Saccharophagus degradans 2-40: one gene and its partner. Each later gene encodes a partner of the first gene's protein in a complex. Links are inferred from orthologs where the notes say so. Each region holds a gene or a part of one and is shown in the gene's direction. Other genes may lie near its edges. The genes, in order: nusB and rpsJ.

The links.
Region 2: the proteins of nusB (region 1) and rpsJ are in contact, whole or in part, in a solved structure (PDB 3D3B), measured with the Escherichia coli proteins. The link is inferred for Saccharophagus degradans 2-40 from one-to-one orthologs.

What each region holds. Positions count from the first base shown.
Region 1 is NC_007912.1:4,393,058-4,400,430, reverse strand. What follows is about bases 2,855-5,730. They hold nusB (transcription antitermination factor NusB), read left to right. Parts: upstream 2,855-4,004; coding sequence 4,005-4,457; downstream 4,458-5,730. Other genes in these bases: SDE_RS18055 (phosphatidylglycerophosphatase A family protein), read left to right, coding at 5,463-5,730; thiL (thiamine-phosphate kinase), read left to right, coding at 4,469-5,473; ribE (6,7-dimethyl-8-ribityllumazine synthase), read left to right, coding at 3,494-3,961; ribBA (bifunctional 3,4-dihydroxy-2-butanone-4-phosphate synthase/GTP cyclohydrolase II), read left to right, coding at 2,855-3,459. Also shown: transcriptional regulator NrdR, read left to right, coding at 1-471; bifunctional diaminohydroxyphosphoribosylaminopyrimidine deaminase/5-amino-6-(5-phosphoribosylamino)uracil reductase RibD, read left to right, coding at 542-1,639; SDE_RS18080 (riboflavin synthase), read left to right, coding at 1,660-2,322; more of ribBA, read left to right, coding at 2,347-2,854; more of SDE_RS18055, read left to right, coding at 5,731-5,987; SDE_RS18050 (retropepsin-like aspartic protease family protein), read left to right, coding at 5,984-6,655; ribA (GTP cyclohydrolase II), read left to right, coding at 6,667-7,269. UniProt on the Escherichia coli protein: Part of the processive rRNA transcription and antitermination complex (rrnTAC). The complex forms an RNA-chaperone ring around the RNA exit tunnel of RNA polymerase (RNAP).
Region 2 is NC_007912.1:1,243,315-1,250,700, forward strand. Bases 1-2,889 are described here. They hold rpsJ (30S ribosomal protein S10), read left to right. Parts: upstream 1-1,233; coding sequence 1,234-1,545; downstream 1,546-2,889. Other genes in these bases: SDE_RS05055 (NAD(P)(+) transhydrogenase (Re/Si-specific) subunit beta), read left to right, coding at 1-983; rplC (50S ribosomal protein L3), read left to right, coding at 1,648-2,292; rplD (50S ribosomal protein L4), read left to right, coding at 2,313-2,889. Outside these bases: more of rplD, read left to right, coding at 2,890-2,927; rplW (50S ribosomal protein L23), read left to right, coding at 2,924-3,220; rplB (50S ribosomal protein L2), read left to right, coding at 3,234-4,061; rpsS (30S ribosomal protein S19), read left to right, coding at 4,095-4,370; rplV (50S ribosomal protein L22), read left to right, coding at 4,397-4,729; rpsC (30S ribosomal protein S3), read left to right, coding at 4,742-5,416; rplP (50S ribosomal protein L16), read left to right, coding at 5,455-5,868; rpmC (50S ribosomal protein L29), read left to right, coding at 5,868-6,065; rpsQ (30S ribosomal protein S17), read left to right, coding at 6,076-6,342; rplN (50S ribosomal protein L14), read left to right, coding at 6,380-6,748; rplX (50S ribosomal protein L24), read left to right, coding at 6,782-7,099; rplE (50S ribosomal protein L5), read left to right, coding at 7,131-7,386. UniProt on the Escherichia coli protein: Involved in the binding of tRNA to the ribosomes. Part of the processive rRNA transcription and antitermination complex (rrnTAC). The complex forms an RNA-chaperone ring around the RNA exit tunnel of RNA polymerase (RNAP).

The sequences.
Region 1 (7,373 bases):
ATGCATTGTCCCTTTTGCAGTGAAACAGATACCAAAGTAATCGACTCTCGATTAGTGGCCGACGGAGCCCAAGTGCGCCGTCGCCGTGAGTGTTTAACCTGTCACGACCGCTTTACCACGTTCGAAACCGCAGAGCTGGTTATGCCGCGTGTTATTAAGCAAGATGGCACCCGCGAGCCATTCGACGAAGAGAAGTTGCGCGCAGGTTTGCAGCGCGCGTTAGAGAAGCGGCCGGTAAGCGTAGAGGCCATTGAATCGTCTGTGCAAAACGTTAAGCATTACCTGCAAGCATTGGGTGAGCGTGAAGTTAAGTCATTAATGATTGGCGAGAAAGTCATGGAAGAATTGCGTAGCCTAGACCAAGTTGCCTATGTGCGCTTTGCGTCTGTGTACCGTAGTTTCCAAGATTTAAGCGAGTTCCAGCAGGAGATAGACCGCCTGCAAAAACCGAAGCCAAGCCCAATAAAGTAAGCCCTAATTTTTTGTTTGCCGGTGCACCTGCAGTGCGGGCGCACCGTTAAGCCCTATTGTGAAATACCCCATGTCTAATTATTCAGTTGCTGACCAACGCTTTATGACGCGCGCAATGCAACTTGCTCGCGAAGGCACTTACACCACAACCCCTAATCCACGGGTGGGCTGTGTGTTGGTGGATGCAGCGAATAACATTGTGGGCGAGGGCTACCACGTGCGCGCCGGCGAAGGTCACGCAGAGGTCAACGCCATTGCCGATGCTGGCGCTGCCGCACGCGGAACAACAGCTTATGTCACCCTAGAGCCGTGTAGTCACACCGGTAAAACCGGCCCCTGCTGCGAAGCGTTAGTTGCGGCAGGTGTAAGCCGCGTTGTGTATGGCATGGAAGACCCCAACCCCAAAGTGGCGGGCAGGGGCTTAGATCACCTCGAAGCCGCAGGCATTCAAGTAGATGGGCCGGTGCTAGAATACGATGCCTACGAGCTTAACCCTGGTTTTATAAAGCGCATGCGTCAAGGCTTGCCGTTAATTCGCATCAAAATGGCAATGAGCTTAGATGGCCGCACCGCAATGGCCGACGGCACCAGCAAGTGGATTACCAGCCCCAGGGCGCGCGACGATGTACAGCGTTTGCGCGCGCGCAGTTGCGCTCTTATTACAGGTGTAGACTCGGTTTTGTTGGACGACCCATCGCTAACCGTGCGCCTGTCGGACGATGCCCGCCAACCATTGCGGGTAATTGTAGATAGTAAGTTGCGCCTACCTAAAGATGCCGCCATTCTTAGCCAGCCTGGTAAAACCGTCATCGCTACCTGTGCTAATGTAAATCAAGCACAAAGCCCCTATGGCGACACCGAAATTTGGACGCTGCCCGAAAAAGACGGCCGTGTTAGCCTGCAAGCCCTAGCGCGCAAGTTAGCGCAGCAAGAGTGCAATGAAGTATTGGTAGAAACTGGCGCAACTCTGGCCGGTGCATTTGTATCCAGTGGGCTAGTGGATGAGCTTGTTATTTACATGGCAGGCAAACTATTGGGCAGTACCGCCCGTCCGTTGTTTGATATACCCATCAGCAAAATGAGCGCCCAATTGCCGTTATCTATTACCGATATTCGTGCAATTGGCGATAACTGGCGTATTACCGCCATTCCAGACCCAGAAGGTTAGCAGAAGGTTAGAGCGCAACTATGTTTACCGGTATTGTTGAAGCCAAAGGCACCATAGCCAAACTAGAGCCGCGCGACGGCGATGTGCGGTTGTGGGTAACCGCCCCCGATCTCGACTACAGCGATGTAGCTTTGGGTGACTCGATAGCCACCAATGGCGTGTGTCTAACCGCTGTGCAGTTGCCGGGTAACGGCTTTGCTGCGGATGTATCGCGCGAAACCTTAAGCTTAACTACCTTGGTAAATTGGCAGCCCGGCACTGTGGTTAACCTAGAAAAAGCACTTACCCCGCAAACCCGCTTGGGGGGGCATATAGTAAGTGGCCATGTAGATGGCGTAGGGGAAGTGGTGTCGCGTCACCCAGATGCGCGCTCGGAGCGATTTACTATTCGCGCCCCTAAAGAATTGGCGAAATACATTGCTCACAAGGGGTCTATAACCGTCGACGGCACCAGTCTTACCGTAAATGCCGTAAATGGTGATTTATTCGAGCTGAATATTGTGCCCCATACGCTGCAATGGACCATAATTGATAGTTATACCGCGGGCACCAAAGTAAATTTAGAAGTGGACGTAATAGCCCGCTACTTAGAGCGCTTACTGCTAGGCGACAAGGCTGCCGAGCCCAATGCGCAAAGCGAGATGACCGTACAGTTTTTAGCGGAAAACGGCTATTTAAAATAAGGTAACGAAAGGTTTACTGGCTTTATGGAACTGAATACCACAGAAGAAATTATTGATGAAATCCGTCAGGGCCGCATGGTTATCTTGATGGACGACGAAGATCGCGAAAACGAAGGCGATCTTATTATGGCTGCCGAGCAAGTGCGCCCCGAAGACATTAACTTTATGGCGACCCACGCCCGCGGGTTAATTTGTTTGACCCTGTCGGAAGAGCGCTGCAAGCAACTCGATTTGCCTCTTATGGTACGCGACAATCACGCCGCGCATTCCACTAACTTTACCGTATCTATCGAGGCGGCCGAGGGCGTAACAACGGGAATTTCCGCCGCCGACCGCGCGCGCACCATTCGCGCTGCGGTTAAACGCGATGCTTTGCCACGCGATTTAGTTCAGCCGGGGCATATCTTCCCGTTAATGTCTCAACCTGGCGGTGTACTAAGCCGAGCTGGCCACACAGAGGCAGGCTGCGACTTGGCGCGTTTGGGTGGCTACGAGCCAGCTGCCGTTATAGTGGAGATTATGAACGAAGATGGCAGCATGGCGCGCCGCGAAGATTTAGAAAAATTCGCAAAGCTGCACAATATTAAAATTGGCACCATCGCCGATTTAATTCAGTACCGTGCCATTAACGAAAAAACCGTTACCTGTATTAACGAGCGCACCGTACACACCAATCACGGCGAATTTATTTTAAAAACCTATTTAGATAAAGCGCGCAAAGAGTGCCATTTTGCCTTACTGAAAGGCGAGGTTCGCCCCGACGAACCCACGCTTGTGCGTGTGCATGTGGGCAACACCGCGCGCGACGTATTAGGTGTGCAGCGCACCGACATGGATAACCTTTCGTGGAGCTTCCAAGATGCCATGAAACGCGTGGCAGAAGAGGGCAACGGCGTGCTGGTATTAATTTGCCACAACGAAACCACCGAAGAAATTGAAGAAAGTATCGATTGGATGCTAAGCGGTAAAAAAGCGCGCCCTCGCCAAGACGTAGCCTACAAACAAGTGGGTACCGGTTCGCAAATACTTAAAGATTTAGGCGTAAGTAAAATGCGTTTGCTAAGCGCACCTTTCAAATTCAAAGCTATTTCTGGTTTTAATTTAGAAGTTGTGGAATACCTTAAAAACGACGCATAAGCCAACAAGATTGAACAAATATTAGGAGAAAAATATGACCATTAAAGTAATTGAAGGGGATTTTAAAGCCTCTACCGGCAAATACGCATTGCTAGTAAGTCGTTGGAACAGTTTTGTTGTTGAGCATTTAAAAGATGGCGCTATAGATACATTGCGTCGTCACGGTATTAGCGACGAAAACATCGAAGTTATCTACGCGCCTGGCGCATTCGAGTTTCCATTGGCTGCGCAAAAGCTAGCAGATGCAAAACGCTACGATGCCATTATTGCATTGGGTGCAGTTATTCGCGGTGGTACACCTCACTTCGATTACGTTGCCGGCGAATGCACCAAAGGGTTAGCGCAAGTATCGTTAAACGCAGGTTTGCCCATTACGTTTGGCGTACTTACTGTAGATTCCATCGAGCAAGCCATAGAGCGCTCGGGCACTAAAGCAGGTAACAAAGGCGCAGAAGCGGCTTCTACTGCATTAGAAATGGTTTCTCTTATTAGCAAAATATAAAACGGTTAACGTTCTTACCCGTTATTACAAGGTTAAACATTGAATGAAAGTTAGCGCAGCAGCTCGCGGTCGAGCCCGACATTTTGCCATGCAAGCCCTCTACCAGTGGGAAATGTCTGGCAATGCACTTCATGTGATTGAAGCCGAATTCCACACCGACAACGATATGTCGAAAGTGGATGTGGAATATTTTCACGAAATTCTTCACGGCGTAGCGGCTATTAAATCAACTCTGGATGAAACCTTTAAACCGTTTTTAACCGGTTTGCGTTTAGATGAAATCGACCCAGTGAGTTTGGCGGTATTGCGTCAAGCTTGTTACGAATTCGAAAAGCGTGTTGATGTGCCCTACAAAGTAGTCATAAACGAAGCGGTAAATCTTGCCAAAAAATTTGGCGCAGCCGATAGCCACAAGTTTATTAACGGCGTGTTAGATAAAGTAGCATTGCGCGTTCGCAAAGACGAAGTAGAAGCCATGCGTACCGGCCGAAGCTAATACACCGCCACGTGAACGAGTTTGATTTAATTAAGCAGTATTTTCGCAATGTGTCGCCAGTTGTTGAAGGCACAACGCTCGGCAATGGCGATGATTGCGCGCTGCTGCAATTAAAACCAAACCAAACTATGGCGGTATCGGTAGATACATTAGTAGAAGGCGTTCACTTCCCGTGTGGGGCGAGCGCAAACGATATTGCGCAGCGCGCATTGCGCACGGCATTAAGTGACCTTGCCGCTATGGCCGCAACGCCGCGCTGGGTAACCCTAGCCCTAACCTTGCCGCAGCATAATAGCGACTGGTTAAGCGCGTTTAGTGAAGGCTTGCGCGCCGATTTGCACGCATTTAATTGCGAGCTTATAGGCGGCGACACAACCCGCGGTGCACTTACTATAAGTGTGCAAGTGATGGGCGTAGTAGAAAATTACCCCGCGTTAACGCGCGCAGGCGCCAAGGTAGGCGATGGTATTTTTGTTACCCACACTTTAGGCAATGGCGCTGCCAGCTTATTGCAGGTGCTGGGTAAATTGCAGTCTTTAGCGCTGCCTAATGCATTGTGTAGTGAGTTGGATGACTTATTCTATCGCCCTGAATTAGCGTTTTACGTCGCGCAACAATTGCATGCTGTTGCCACCAGCGCCATTGATATATCCGATGGCTTAGTGGCAGATTTAAAACATATTTGTACGGCCAGTGGTGTAGGGGCAAAGGTTAATGTAGCGCAGCTACCGTATTCTGCTACCGCAAAAAGCTTGGCAAAGGGTATAGAAAATACAGCGCTAAATAGTGAGCGGCTTACCGCGCAACAGTTGTTACAGCAGTGGGCTTTATACGGCGGTGATGATTACCAACTGTGTTTTACCGCCCCCGCCCACGCAGTAGCGGAATTAAAAGAGCAAACCCCGTTGGCCGCAACGCAAATAGGTGTGGTAGTGGCCGAGCAGGGTGTGCAGTTGCATAACAATGGTCAAGCCTTAGCCGTGCAACACAAAAACGGATACACACATTTTGAGTGATGCAGAATTAACAAAGCATTCGGTTGTATTGCCGGTGCCGCATTTTAGACAGTTGCTGCAAGACCCGCGCTTATTACTTGCATTTGGGTTTGGCTCTGGGCTCTCACCTATTATGCCCGGCACCATGGGTACAATGGTGGCTCTGCCAATTTATTATTTAATGGCACCGTTAAATATTTGGCTGTATATCGCGCTTGTGGTGCTAAGTATTTTAATTGGTAACTATTTGTGTGGTTACGCAGCTAAAAAATTAAAAGTGCACGACCACCCAGGTATAGTGTGGGATGAGTTTGCAGGCATGTGGATAACCATGATAGCCGTGCCCTTTAGTTGGCAAACTCTGTTGGCGGGGTTTGTACTGTTTAGAATTTTCGACATGGTAAAACCCTGGCCAATAAGTTTGGCCGATAAACATATTCACGGTGGCGTGGGTATTATGTTCGACGATGTACTCGCAGGCTTTGCCGCTTTAGCTTGCCTGCACGGTGCGCTGTATATGGGGTGGTTAATGTGAAGCTACTAAAAAGCAAATGGAATTTTGCATGTTTATTGGTAAGTGTTATTTGGCTCGCAAGCGTAAACGCAGTTGCATTGGATGCAAGAAAGGTAGAAGTGCGCGGCCTGTTTAAAAATGCCGCCATATTGCAGGTTAACGGCCAGCAGCGAATGCTAAAGGTAGGGCAAACTTCGCCTGAGGGCATAAAGTTAATAGCAGCCGATAGTAAGCAAGCCGAAATTGAAATAGACGGCAAGCGCACAGTGCTTAGCCTGTCGAAAAAAATTGCCGCCACGTTTTCCGAGGCCGCGCTGGGGGAGGCACGTATACCCGCAGGTCGAAATGGCCATTATTTTACAACCGGTATGATTAACAATCAGTCGGTTAAGCTGTTGGTGGATACTGGCGCGAGTTCTATAGCGTTAAATTCGATTGTGGCAAAACAGTTAGGTATAGATTACTTAACCAGCCCTCGCTATGTGGGCGTAGCAACTGCAAGTGGCACCACCCGGGGTTATAGGGTTACTTTGCGAGAAGTTACAGTTGGCGGTATTACGTTAAACAATGTAATTGCAGTGGTTACAGAAGGCGAATTTCCGCGCGATATATTATTGGGTAACACATTTTTATCCGAATTGGATATGAAAGTAGAGTCTGGCGTGCTTATTTTGCAGGCCAAATATTAGAGGAAGTATTAGTGACGGTTAAATACGTCGAATCATCCAAACTGCCAACCCCAATGGGGATGTTTGCGATGCACGGGTTTTCTGACGACAGCAGCGATAAAGAACACGTTGTGCTTACTATGGGAGATGTTTCTTCCGAGGAGCCAGTATTGGTGCGCATTCATTCCGAGTGCTTAACCGGCGACGCGCTATTTAGTTTACGTTGTGATTGCGGCGCGCAGTTGCAAGCGGCAATGCATAAAATTGCGATAGAAGGGCGCGGTGCTATTTTTTACTTGCGCCAAGAAGGTCGTGGTATTGGTTTGTTAAATAAAATTCGCGCATACAAATTGCAAGATTGCGGTGCCGACACGGTAGAAGCAAATGAGCGCTTAGGTTTTGGTGCCGATATGCGTGACTACTCTATTTTAAAGCCCATGTTTGAACACCTAGGCATAGCGCAAGTAAAACTAATGACCAACAACCCGCGCAAAATAGATGCCCTTACCCAATACGGTATAAACATTGTTAATCGCATTCCACACGAAACTGGGCGCAACCCACACAATGCCGATTACCTAGAAACTAAAAAAGGTAAGCTGGGGCATATGTTTGGTGAAAAAGACGGCGAGTAATGCGGTAAATAACTAACTCAGAAATTAAGTAAGACAGAAAAGATATATAAAAAAGCCCTCGGTAATTCCGCAAATTAAACAGGTGTAATTCACGAGGGCTTTTT
Region 2 (7,386 bases), 3.2 Mb from region 1 along the record:
CGTTTTCGGGCTCTATTATTGCGTTTACTAAGTTGCAGGGCTTGGTGTCTGGTTCGCCAATTGTATTTCGTGGTCAGCACGCCCTAAATGCCGCGCTAGGCATAGCCATAGTATGTTTGGTGGCTTATTTCTGTGCGGACCAGTCGCCGATGGTGTTCTGGGGGATGACGGCATTAGCTTTTATTATTGGCTTTCTTATTATTATCCCTATTGGGGGTGCTGACATGCCGGTTGTGGTGTCGATGCTTAACTCCTACTCGGGATGGGCGGCGGCCGGTATTGGTTTTACTCTGCATAACAACGCTTTGATTGTGACCGGTGCACTGGTGGGTTCCTCGGGGGCTATTCTCTCGTACATTATGTGTAAAGGTATGAATCGCTCGTTCTTTAATGTGATTCTTGGTGGGTTTGGTGCCGATGCGGAGTCTTCTGCTCCTGCAGGTGGCGGTGCAGATCGGCCGGTGAAACAGGGTAGCGCAGAGGACGCAGGCTTTATTATGAAGAATGCAGGCTCGGTAATTATTGTGCCTGGCTACGGTATGGCTGTGGCTCAGGCTCAGCATGCGCTGCGCGAGATGGGCGATGAGCTTAAGAAGGCGGGTGTTAAGGTCAGCTACGCTATTCACCCTGTGGCGGGGCGAATGCCTGGGCATATGAACGTGCTGCTGGCGGAGGCAAATGTCCCCTACGACGAAGTGTTCGAGTTGGAGGATATCAACAATGAATTCCAGCAGGCGGATGTAGCCTTTGTGATAGGTGCTAACGACGTAACGAACCCTGCTGCCAAGACTGATCCTCAGAGCCCTATCTTTGGTATGCCTATCTTAGAGGTGTCCAGAGCGCGTACCGTGCTGTTTGTGAAGCGAGGGATGGCCGCAGGTTACGCTGGGGTGCAGAACGAACTTTTCTTCAATGACAACACAATGATGTTATTTGGGGATGCAAAAAAGATGGTAGAGGGTATACTGCGCAACCTCGATTAGGTGGCGTTGTGTAATTTCGCTGCGAAAACACCGGTTTTTGGGCTTATTAAAGCTTGAAATCGGTGTTTTTTTATAATTGAGACCAACCAAATATCGCCTGTTTGCTAAATGGTTAAATTGTTTAAAAAATAGCTGAATATTGTGTTGACAGGTAAGGGGGTAGTCATTAGAATTGCGCCCTCATTTCGACCAGCCCTAAACATCGGGTGGGTGTCGAAGGTTCTTTAAAATACTGGGAGTTTTGGTTCATATGCAGAATCAACGTATTCGAATTCGCCTGAAAGCTTTTGATCACAAGTTGATTGATGCTTCTACTCAGGAAATTGTTGAGACCGCTAAGCGTACTGGTGCGCAGGTTCGAGGTCCTATTCCTCTTCCTACTCGCAAAGAGCGTTATACGGTTTTGGTTTCGCCGCACGTAAACAAAGATGCACGAGATCAATACGAGATTCGTACTTACAAGCGCTTGCTAGACATCGTTGAGCCAACCGAAAAAACGGTTGATGCTTTGATGAAGTTAGATTTGGCAGCGGGTGTTGAAGTACAAATTAGTTTGGGCTAGAACTCCTAAGATTTGCCGGCGATTTTGCCGGTCTTTTGTGTAACGCTCTGAAATGGGCGGCCGTAGCGGGTAAAAGCCCCGTACACTGAGAGGTTAATGAAAATGACGATTGGTATAGTCGGCCGCAAGAGCGGTATGACGCGCATTTTTACAGACGATGGTTTATCCGTTCCTGTTACTGTGGTTGAGGTTGATCCTAACCGCATCACCCAGGTGAAAAGCGTAGAAACCGACGGTTATGCAGCAGTGCAAGTAACCGTAGGGTCTCGTCGAGCCTCCCGTGTTAGCAAGCCTGAAGCGGGTCATTTTGCTAAAGCAGAAGTTGAAGCGGGTCGCACCGTACTTGAATTGCGCAACGAAAGTGGCGAGCAATTCGAAGTTGGTGGGCTGCTAACTGTTGAAGCTTTCGAAGCTGGTCAAAAAGTTGATGTGACTGGTGCATCTAAAGGTAAGGGTTTTGCTGGCGTGATTAAGCGCTACAACTTCCGTATGCAAGATGCAACACATGGTAACTCTTTGTCTCACCGTGCTCCTGGTTCTATTGGTCAATGTCAAACTCCTGGCCGAGTATTTAAAGGCAAGAAGATGGCAGGTCATATGGGTGCTGCACGTGTAACCACCCAGAACTTAGAAGTTGTTCGGGTCGACGTTGAGCGTAATTTACTGTTGATCAAGGGTGCTGTTCCTGGTGCTCCTGGTGGTGACGTAATTATTCGTCCCGCAGTTAAATCGCGTAACAACGGTTAAGTGTCCTAGGGGAGTCGACCATGGAATTAAGTATTGCTACACCACAAGGCGCGAAGGGCACAGTTAGTGTTTCTGAAGCGGCTTTTGGCCGAGAATTTAATCAAGATCTTGTTCATCAAGCTGTTGTTGCCTTTATGGCTGGTGCTCGTCAGGGTACTAAAGCTCAAAAGAACCGCGCTGCGGTTTCTGGCGGCGGCAAAAAGCCTTGGCGTCAAAAGGGAACTGGCCGTGCGCGTGCCGGTACTATCCGAAGCCCATTGTGGCGTTCAGGTGGTGTTACTTTTGCTGCTGAGCCTCGCGATCATTCGCAAAAGCTGAACAAAAAAATGTACCGTGCAGCGATTCGTTGCATATTGTCTGAGTTGGCTCGTCAAGAGCGCTTAGTTGTAGTTGAAGAGTTTGACTTGGATGCTCCAAAAACTAAGGATCTAGTTCAGAAGCTAGCTCAGTTCGATTTGGCGGACGTTTTAATTATTGGTGAAGACGTAAGTGAAAACTTATATCTAGCCGCACGTAATCTTCACAAGGTAGATGTTCGTGATGTTAACGGTTTAGATCCTGTTAGCTTGATCCGCTTTGATAAGGTTGTTGTGACCGTTGCAGCCCTTAAAAAACTTGAGGAGGTGCTGGTATGAACTTAGAGCGCCTATATAAAGTTCTTCTTGGTCCTGTTATTTCTGAAAAGTCAGCTGTAGTTGCTGATAAAGGTAATCAGGTTGTTTTTAAAGTAGTTAAAACAGCCACTAAGCCAGAAATTAAAGCAGCCGTAGAAAAACTGTTTAATGTAAATGTTCGAGACGTTCGCGTATTAAATGTTAAAGGCAAAACTAAGCGTACTCGCTTTGGTTTGGGCCAGCGCAGCGACTGGAAAAAAGCCTACGTACGACTAGAGCAAGGTCAAGAAATTGATTTTGCCATAGCGGAATAAGGAGCGTATTAGAATGCCTATTGTAAAACGTAAGCCTACTTCAGCTGGTCGTCGCTTTGTAGTTAACGTAGTTAACGCTGATCTACATAAAGGTGCACCGCATGCTCCTTTGTTAGAAAAGAAAAGTAAAAGCGGTGGGCGAAACAATAACGGTCGCATCACTACTCGTCACATTGGTGGTGGACACAAGCAGCACTATCGCGTTATCGACTTTCGTCGTAACAAAGATGGAATCCCTGCTAAAGTTGAGCGTTTGGAATACGATCCAAACCGCACTGCCTACATCGCGCTAGTATGTTATGCCGATGGTGAGCGTCGCTACATTATCGCTCCAAAAGGTGTTAAAGCTGGTGATGTGATTCAGTCTGGTGATGCTGCTCCAATCAAGCCTGGTAATGCCCTGCCTTTGCGCAACATTCCAGTTGGTAGCGTTGTTCACTGTATTGAAATGAAACCAGGCAAAGGTGCTCAAATTGCACGCTCTGCAGGTACATCGGTTCAGTTAGTTGCTCGTGAAGGTCAATACTGCACCTTGCGTTTACGCAGCGGTGAGATGCGCAAAATTCTTTCAGAATGTCGCGCAACTCTAGGTGAAGTGTCTAACAGTGAACACAATTTACGTTCACTTGGTAAGGCTGGTGCTTCACGCTGGCGTGGTGTTCGTCCAACCGTTCGCGGTGTAGCGATGAACCCAGTTGATCACCCGCACGGTGGTGGTGAAGGCCGTACTTCTGGTGGTCGTCATCCTGTATCACCTTGGGGTACGCCTACTAAGGGTTATAAGACTCGTAGTAACAAACGAACTGACAAGATGATTGTTCGTCGTCGCAATAAGAAGTAAGTGACGACTAAATAGCAACAAGAGGAAAATACAGTGCCACGTTCACTGAAGAAAGGTCCCTTTATCGATCATCACCTGCTAAGCAAGGTGGAAGCGGCTGCAGAAAAGAATGACCGTCGCCCAATTAAAACTTGGTCACGTCGTTCAATGATCCTGCCAAATATGGTTGGTTTAACTTTGGCAGTTCACAACGGTCGTCAACACGTGCCTGTGTTGGTTAACGAAGAGATGGTTGGTCACAAGCTGGGTGAGTTCGCTGTAACTCGTCTGTACCGTGGCCACGTAGCAGATAAGAAAGCTAAGCGCTAAGCGCTGAAGCTAGGCGAGGTAGAATTATGGAAGTAGCAGCTAAATTACGCGGCGCTGGCATGTCAGCGCAGAAAGCGCGCTTGGTTGCAGACCAAATTCGTGGTAAATCGGTAGAAGAAGCCTTAGATTTGCTGACTTTCAGCACTAAAAAAGGTGCCGCCCTTATCAAGAAGGTCTTGGAGTCAGCCGTAGCAAACGCAGAGCACAACGAAGGTGCAGATGTGGATGAGCTGAAAGTGTCTACGATTTTCGTAGATGAAGGTTTAACCATGAAACGTATCAGGCCGCGTGCAAAAGGTCGTGCAGACCGAATTTTGAAACGCACTTGTCACATTACCGTTAAAGTAGCGGATCAATAAGAGAGTCGACTTATGGGTCAGAAAGTACATCCAACAGGTATTCGACTTGGTATTGTCAAAAAGCATACATCTACATGGTATGCCGGCAAAGCTGAGTATGCAGACAAGTTGAATCAAGATTTGCAGGTACGCAAATATATTCAAAACGCTTTGGCGCACGCATCTGTGAGCCGTATCGATATCGAGCGTCCTGCGAACACTGCACGTGTGACTATTCACACTGCTCGTCCAGGTATCGTAATTGGTAAAAAAGGCGAAGATGTTGAAAAACTACGCACTGAGCTAACTAAGCAAATGGGCGTTCCTGTTCATATCAACATCGAAGAAATTCGTAAACCAGACTTAGATGCTGCCTTGGCTGCTCAAAGTGTGGCTCAGCAGTTAGAGCGTCGTGTTATGTTCCGTCGCGCTATGAAGCGCACAGTTCAAAATGCAATGCGTCAAGGTGCTGAGGGCGTTAAAGTTCAGGTTGGTGGTCGTTTGGGCGGTGCTGAAATCGCACGTTCCGAATGGTACCGCGAAGGTCGTGTACCTTTGCACACTCTCCGTGCTGATATTGACTACGCAACTGCAGAAGCTTCAACCACTTACGGCATCATTGGCGTAAAAGTTTGGATCTTCAAAGGCGAGATCATTGGCGGTATCGAAGAAGTTGAAGCCAATCAGAAAAAGAAAGGCTCTAAGTAAGAGCGCAAACTCATACCAGTTAGTTAAGGGTTAGGCAAATGCTGCAACCGAAGCGTACAAAATTTCGCAAGCAACAAAAAGGGCGAAACCGTGGACTGGCGCATCGTGGCTCAAAGGTTAGCTTTGGTGAGTTCGCGCTCAAGGCTACCGGGCGTGGACGAATTACTGCTCGTCAAATCGAAGCAGCCCGTCGTGCGATGACTCGTCATGTTAAACGTGGTGGAAAAATTTGGATTCGAGTTTTTCCAGACAAACCTATTACTGAGAAGCCTCTTGAGGTTCGTCAAGGTAAGGGTAAAGGTAATGTTGAGTACTGGGTGTGTCAAATCCAGCCAGGAAAAGTACTTTACGAAATGGAAGGTGTTTCTGAAGAATTAGCTCGTGAAGCTTTCACGCTAGCTGCTGCGAAACTACCTGTGACTACAACTTTTGTTAAACGATCGGTGATGTAATGAAAGCTGAAGATCTCAACAAAAAATCTGTTGAAGAGTTGAAAGCAGAGCTGCTATCCCAATTGGAGGGACAGTTTAAGTTCCGTATGCAGAAATCAACTGGTCAGTTAACTCAAACGCATTTGTTGAAGCAGACTCGACGCGACATCGCTCGTATCGAAACTGTTCTTCGTCAAAAAGCGGGCAACAAAGCGTAGGTGATCGGGCATGACTGAAGCAAAAAAATTGGTACGTACGCTAACAGGTAAAGTTGTTAGCGACAAAATGGAAAAGTCTATCGTTGTTCTGATCGAGCGTCGAGTGAAGCACCCCGTTTACGGCAAGTACGTGAGTAAATCTACTAAGATGAAAGCGCACGACGAAGCGAACGATTGCAAAATTGGCGATACCGTAACCATCGCTGAGTCTCGTCCTCTATCGAAAACAAAGTCTTGGACTTTGGTTAAAATCGAAGAGCGAGCTACCCAGATATAATCTGGCTGCGACTAGATAGAGATTTCGGAGAAAAACGATGATTCAAACGCAAAGCTATTTGGATGTGGCCGACAACAGTGGTGCCCGTCGAGTGATGTGTATCAAGGTATTGGGCGGTTCACACCGTCGTTATGCCGGTGTAGGCGACATCATTAAAGTTACCGTAAAAGAAGCAATTCCTCGCGGTAAAGTTAAAAAAGGCCAGGTAATGAATGCTGTTGTTGTACGCACCAAAAAAGGTGTACGCCGCGCAGATGGGTCTTTGATTCGCTTCGACGATAATGCTGCAGTGATACTGAATGCTCAGAATGCACCTGTAGGGACCCGTATTTTTGGGCCAGTAACTCGTGAGCTTCGCGGTGAGAAGTTCATGAAGATTATCTCTTTGGCACCAGAAGTACTTTAAGTACTTCCAGGCCGAGTGTGAGAGGTTAATGTTATGCGTAAAATTAAACGTAATGACGAAGTGATAGTTATCACGGGTAAAGACAAAGGGAAACGCGGTAAAGTTAATCGTGTATTGTCTGATGATCGCTTGATTGTTTCTGGTGTTCAAATCATCAAGAAGCACCAAAAACCAAATCCGCAAATGGGTATAGCGGGTGGAATCATCGAAAAAGAAGCGCCAATACAAGCTTCAAACGTAGCCATTTTTAACCCAGCCACCAACAAAGCAGATCGCGTTGGTTTCAAGCTGCAGGAAGACGGCAACAAGATTAGAGTTTTCAAGTCCAATGGCGAAGCTATTGACGCATAATCGCGCTACCAGCTGATTGAGTGGAAAAAACATGGCTAGGCTTAAAGAAATATACAAGAAAGAAATCGCTCCGAAACTTCTTAAAGATTTGGAGCTTAAGAATCCGATGGAGATTCCTCGCATTACTAAAATCACCCTAAACATGGGTGTTGGTGAGGCTCTTGCGGATAAAAAAGTTTTAGAGAACGCAGTAAGCGACCTAGAGAAAATCGCAGGTCAAAAAGCTGTTGTTACTCGTGCAAGAAAATCTATCGCGGGCTTTAAAGTTCGTGAAGGTTGGCCGATTG